Linked DNA regions of Fibrella aestuarina BUZ 2. The protein of the gene in region 2 interacts with the protein of the main gene of each other region in a pairwise test. Links are inferred from orthologs where the notes say so. Each region holds a gene or a part of one and is shown on either strand. Other genes may lie near its edges.

Region 1 (3,049 bases), 730 kb from region 2 along the record:
GGGTCGTGATTTCAACCTGAACATCGACGACTATGTCGATGACCGGATGGACCCCGTGAAAGCGACCGAGGCTGCTTGCCGGTACCTCAAAGACCTGTACCGCATCTTTGGCGATTGGGAACTGTCGATGGCGGCCTACAACTGCGGACCGGGAGCCGTGCGCCGGGCCATGCGCCGCACGGGCGGCACTACGTTCTGGACCTGCTACGAAGGCCTGCCGAAAGAGACCCGCTCCTATGTGCCGCAGTTCATCGCCATGACCTATATGATGAACTTCGGCCCCGACCACGGCATTCATCCCGAACGACCCGATTATCCGCTGGCTTTCGATACCATTCAGGTCAACAGCTACCTGAACCTGAAAACGCTGGCCGATCTGAGCAACATGTCGCTGCCAGCGATTCAGAAGCTCAACCCAGCCATCGTAACCGGTGTCCTGCCCGAATACACGCGGGGCCATGTGCTGCGGCTACCGAGCGAGCGATTCCATCAGTTTGCCACGCAGCGCCAGGCCATTATGGATTCGGCCACGAAAATGCCCGTTATGATGGCCAATATGTTACTGGCGCATAGCGAAGAGTTTGGCCCCACACGCGACTCGGTCAACGACCCGGCCAATTGGCGCGTTGCCAGCCGCTGGAGCGACCCCGTCCTGACGGCCAGTACGAACGTAGCAGCCGCCGTTGTGGCTGAAAACGACATTCCCGAAGCCGATGACCTGGAAGCGGTCGTGCTCAAAAAGCCCCGCAAGCTGACGCACACGGTGAAGCGCGGCGATAACCTGGGCGATATTGCCGATCGTTACCACGTCGAGTTGTATGACCTGAAGCAGTGGAATCACCTGCGTTCCACGAAAGTACGCGTGGGTCAGAAGCTGCTGATTCTGCGGGAAGCGGGCGAGACGCATACCGAGCGCATGGCTCAGCAAGGCTCCGATCCCAAAGACCATCGAAAAGCGGCGGCTTCTACGGAGCGTAGCGGCCGGGTCAAAGCCAAATACCACCGCGTGCAGAGCGGCGATACCCTCTGGAATATCTCGCAACGCTACGGCGGCATCCCGATTGACAAGCTCAAAAAGATGAACCACATCAAGGGCAACAGCGTCAAACCTGGTATGAAACTGCTGGTGGGGTAATTGATAATGTACAATGAACGATGTATACTGGCCATGGCTACTGTACAACTGCGTCAGCCCATTGTACATCGTTCATTATACATTGTACATTAAGTTATGATCGCTTATCTCGACGGCACCTTGTCGTATAAAGAGCCCGCCTATACCATCATCGATGTAAAGGGCGTTGGCTACGAAGTATTTATCTCTTTGCAGACCTACTCGACGCTACCCGGCGGCGGGGATAAGGTAAAGCTATTTATTCACCACCATTTTCGCGAAGACAACCAGACCTTATTTGGTTTCGCCAACGCCGACGAGAAAACCCTGTTCCGTGAGCTGATCAGCGTCAGCGGCGTTGGGCCAAATACGGCGCTGGGTATGCTGTCGGCCATGTCGCCGCAAGACCTGCGTCTGGCCATTATGAGCGAGAACGTGCGGGCGGTGCAGGCCATTAAGGGTATCGGAGCCAAAACGGCGCAGCGTATTATTCTGGAATTGAAAGATCGGATGAAAAAAGCAGGCTTGCTCCCCGATGTTCCCACGTACCGTCAGCAGGCAGGTAACCCCGTTCGCGAAGAGGCCCTGGCGGCGTTGGTGGCCCTGGGCTTCCCCCGCCCGTCGGCCGAAAAGAGCGTCGACGATATTATCCGGGCCGAACCCGAATTAAGTGTAGAAGACATTATCCGAAAAGCGCTGCGCTAGTTTTGGCGTTAACCGATCGACAGCTACTGATTCTGGGCCGTAAGTCAACCCCTTCGGCCTAACTTTTAATTCTTAGCTAATATCTGATACGATTGGCCCGGTTTTAGCCGTTGTGTTAACGGCTAAATCTACTGCCTTGTTTATTCTTTTGATTATACACCAGACATGGTGAAGCGTTTTACCGGCCAACCCTTTTCTTTTCCAGCAAGTTACGCGCCTGTCAGACACCGCGACGGGCGTTGGCAGTATACCTTTTGCCTGGTGGTATCGCTTACTTTGTTGCTGACGATCGGTAGCCAACAAGGCCGGGCGCAGCAAACGCCCCGGCGGGGACGCAACACACCGACCGCCCCGACGCGCACCCCTGAGCAGATCAGAGCCGCTAATGATTCGGCGCGGGCCGCTGCCAGAGCCATCGCCCAGGAACGGCAGGATAGCCTGCGGGCTGTCAAAAACGCCAACCGCCGCCCAACCCTCCGGTGGAGCGACCGCTACGCCACCCGCTTTTCGGAACGGCTGCCCCGCTCGCCCTACCAACTGCGCGACCCCCGCTCGCTGAATACGGACTTCCGCCTGCTGCCCGACAAGTCGATGACCATCAACGAACGGCTTGCTCCTCGTCCCGGCGTTGGCAACGTACCCGGCGATTCGCGTGGCAACGTACCTGCGGCACCCAGCCCGATCATTGCCGCTCCCATTACCACGCCGTCCAACAGCCTGACCGGCAGTCCCTCGCGCCCGATAGGCCTACCCTACCGCCCCGGCGAGGTCATTCCGTATTCGGAGTTCAACCGGTTGCAAAACGAGCGCATCGAAGATCGCCTCTTCCGCGAATATGCCGCCCGCCGCGATGGGCAGAGTGCCGTCAGCGGCCGGGGCTTGATCCCGAAACTGGAGATGCCGCCCATTCTGGACCGGATCTTTGGCGGGAACAACATCGACTTCAAACCCAACGGCTTCGTCTCGCTCGACCTGGGCTACCTGCATCAGTTTATCGACAATCCGGCCATTCCGGTGCGGCTACGGAGCCAGGGAAACATCATTTTCAACGAGCAGATCAGCATCAACTTCAACGGGCAGGTGGGTGAGCGGCTGGGGCTGCTGGCCAACTTCGACACGAAAGCCAGTTTCAACTTCGAGAATGCGTTAAAGGTTAATTACCGTCCGCAGGGTCTGATTCCGGGCATTGGGGCCAACGGCCTGCCTAACCTGCCGCAGGTGCCTGGCCTG
Region 2 (3,194 bases):
AAGCCGATTCGTCAGTTGTGATAATCAGCTTGATTTTACCTTTCTGCTGCTCAAGATTACTTTGCAGATTGGGCAGAGTTTCTCCTTTTGCTGTGGCTTGAATAAAAGCGTAGGCCGTCGGAAAGAGCCTGGCATCGTTGTTGGCTCCAACATGGTCAGTATTTGTTAGCGATAGAACCGATTTAGAACCCCGTAAACCAGACCAATACAAATTCAAGGCATCGACCGGCGTATAGTCATCATTAGTGCCAACGATGAGTAGCTTGGGCAACATTAACTGGTCTCGATACGTGTAGGCATCGACAATCTGGAGCAGATTCTGACCTTGGTTCGTATTTATTTGCTCGATTACTTTTTTTGCAGCCAAAGCGGATTGATTGAGTTCACCATAAACAGCTAAGTAATGCGGAATTTGAGCTACTGAATTTAGTGTATTGAATCCCTGAATAACGAGTCCGGTTACACGCTTGTCTACTGCAGCCGTAAGCCAAGCTGTATGACCTCGTTTAGAGTGGCCAGCAAGAATGAAATGCTCAAGAATAGGAAAAGCTTGTTGCTTAGTTAGCGCTTGAAGCGCATCTATCGCCCGAACGGCTCCCTTAACCATTGGAAGTAGCAAAGGCCAAGTACCCTCTCCGGTTTGCAGATAGCGCTCGAAGGTGTAATTAAGGAGTTCATCTTCCCATTTTCCATCAAATAGAGGCTGATTGGGTACGTCACCTAGTATGGCACAGGGCATGCCCGTAGCTTGAGCAGCTTGTAACAGTCCAGTATAAGCCTGATCGGGCTCAAACGACATTTGTAAGGATAAGAATCCCGTCGTTGATGAGTACGAAACCGGGAAGAACACGAATAAATTATGCTTCCAGCGAATGTTTCGCCACCTCTGTGATACAAGCGATAGCTGAAAGAAAGTACCCTTGTTCGTAGTTGACCGCTGGATTATTTCCCACTGATAGGCAGAGTCTGATTCACTGACGTACTGCGGTAAAATAGTATGAGGGTCTGTCTGAACGTTTCGTGTCGCAAGGGGCCCGGGTGGTTGCGAAAACGCACAAAATATACTTGTGATAAAGAACAGAGCGCTAGCCAGTAATCTGCTCAAAAAAGTATTAATAACCATACTGAGCTCGGTCTATCGTAATGTTTTTTAAGGCTGCTTCGGACTTGCACTACCTGAAAACAATCGCTTAACAGAAAAACCTTCTGCGACTCCGCTTAAAAAATTGCCATTCACAGGGGCAAGGCACATTGAGCTTTAGTCCGTCTCAAGACAAACTAAGGTAGGCTTTTAGCAAGACGAGTCTAATCTAATGCCACACGATTAAGAAAGCTGTCAAGATCACGTCCTGTCACATGACCCGGTCGCCGTTCTCGCTGACGAAAGCCCCCCAGGCACCTTTCTTGGTCGATTTAGTCGAGCGGGTGGGTAGGGCGTTTTCGTGGAAATGATGGCAGATGGCGATGGCGAGCGCGTCGGTCGCGTCGAAGAACTGCGGTTCCAGGTCCACTTTCAGCAGGTGCGACACCATGTGCGCGACCTGATCTTTTGAGGCGTTGCCGTTCCCCGTCACCGACTGCTTCACCCGGCGCGGTGCGTACTCGACAATCGGAATGTTGCGCGATAGGGCGGCGGCCATGACCACGCCCTGCGCCCGACCCAATTTCAGCATGGCCTGCACGTTTTTACCGAAAAACGGATCTTCGATCGACATCTCGTCGGGGTGGTGTTCCTCGATGAGGCGCAGCATCGTTTCGTGCAGTTTCTGAAGCTTGAGCTGGTGGGTCGTATATTTGGTGAGGTTCACCACGCCGTATTGCAGCATCCGCATCACCCCGGCCCGAACCGAGATAACCCCGTAACCGGCGATCTGCGTGCCGGGGTCAACGCCAAGAATAATTTTCTCGGGCAAATCGGGTGGTGAAGCTTTTGTCTGCAAGGCCATACGTGCAAGGTAACGCTAAGGAATCGGTTTCAATGCCCAGTTTTGCTAAAAAAATCACTTTCTGGGCCAAACTGGCGACGTTTTTCGGGCTGCTGCTCTTCATCGCCTATACCGTCCGTCAGCAACCCACCGACTGGCGAATCCTCGCCCAACAACTCCGACGAACGGATTGGACGTCGCCCAACGCGCTGATCCTGCTCGCACTAACGCCACTGAACTGGTCGGTCGAAGCCTTGAAATGGCAGTGGCTGGCCCGGCGGGTGCAACCCCTGCGTTTTTCGGAAGCGCTGGGCGGCGTGCTGGCGGGGCTGTCGCTCGGCATGGCGCTGCCCGGTCCGCTGGGCGACACCGCCGGGCGGGTCTTTTCCATCCGGGCGCGTCGCGGGCCGGGCAACGTACCTGAGCGGGGGGCGGCCATCGGGGCGGCGCTGGTCTCGGGTGGGATGCAGTTCTACGTCGCGGTGATTGTGGGGGCGGTGGCCTGGGCAACGTACCTGGCCTATGCACCTGTCCGCGATACCACGGGTGGGCGGGTGCTGCTGGGCCTGCTGGGTACGTTGTCGGCGGCTGGCGTCGTGTTGAATTTTTACCGGCATCGGTTCGTCAGCTGGTCGGAGCGGTGGCCGAGGCTGGGTACGTATGCCCGCTATTGGGCCGTGATCGGGCAGTATAGCCACGCCGATATGGCCGGGGCGTTTGGGCTGGCGTTGCTGCGGCATCTGATCTTTTCGATGCAATTGGTCGCTGCCTTCCGACTGTATGGCGTTGACCTGGCGGCGGTTCCATTGGCGGCTGGCGTCGGCGTCATCTATCTGGTGAAAACCATCGCGCCGGCGTTCAACTGGCTTAGTGATCTGGGCATCCGGGAAGCCGCCGCGCTCTGGGTCTTTGCGCCGTTTGGCTTACCGGCGCCGCTCTTGCTCACCGCCACGTTGACGCTCTGGCTGATCAACATCCTGCTCCCGGTCCTGATTGGGCTGGCGTTCGTTGGGCGGACGGTGGGCCGGGCGGTAGGGGAGCGGTAGTATCTGGCCGTTTTCTCAAACGCTACCAGTTGCGCTAGCCGTTAAAGCCATCAGCATCAATACAGTCGAAAAGGTCAGGCTGTAGCGTAACCTGTATAAGGCCGGTAACGTGGTGGTTGAAAGCCCAATACGATGTCCGTTTTCTCAATGCCGCGTTCTACCAGTTCAGCTGCAATGTCTGTATCTGTCCAGTTGGCCTGAATCCACACCTTATCATCCGCTT

The links.
Region 1: the proteins of ruvC (region 2) and ruvA interact in binary tests that used the Escherichia coli proteins (3 or more experiments, as listed by UniProt). The link is inferred for Fibrella aestuarina BUZ 2 from one-to-one orthologs.

What each region holds. Positions count from the first base shown.
Region 1 is NC_020054.1:1,958,864-1,961,912, reverse strand. The notes cover bases 305-3,025. They hold ruvA (Holliday junction branch migration protein RuvA), read left to right. Parts: upstream 305-1,231; coding sequence 1,232-1,819; downstream 1,820-3,025. Other genes in these bases: sov (T9SS outer membrane translocon Sov/SprA), read left to right, coding at 1,985-3,025; FAES_RS07910 (lytic transglycosylase domain-containing protein), read left to right, coding at 305-1,135. Also shown: more of FAES_RS07910, read left to right, coding at 1-304; more of sov, read left to right, coding at 3,026-3,049. UniProt on the Escherichia coli protein: The RuvA-RuvB-RuvC complex processes Holliday junction (HJ) DNA during genetic recombination and DNA repair.
Region 2 is NC_020054.1:2,689,649-2,692,842, forward strand. What follows is about bases 150-3,015. They hold ruvC (crossover junction endodeoxyribonuclease RuvC), read right to left. Parts: upstream 1,947-3,015; coding sequence 1,353-1,946; downstream 150-1,352. Other genes in these bases: FAES_RS10970 (PhoPQ-activated protein PqaA family protein), read right to left, coding at 150-1,123; FAES_RS10980 (lysylphosphatidylglycerol synthase domain-containing protein), read left to right, coding at 1,979-2,971. Outside these bases: more of FAES_RS10970, read right to left, coding at 1-149; FAES_RS10985 (XisI protein), read right to left, coding at 3,046-3,194.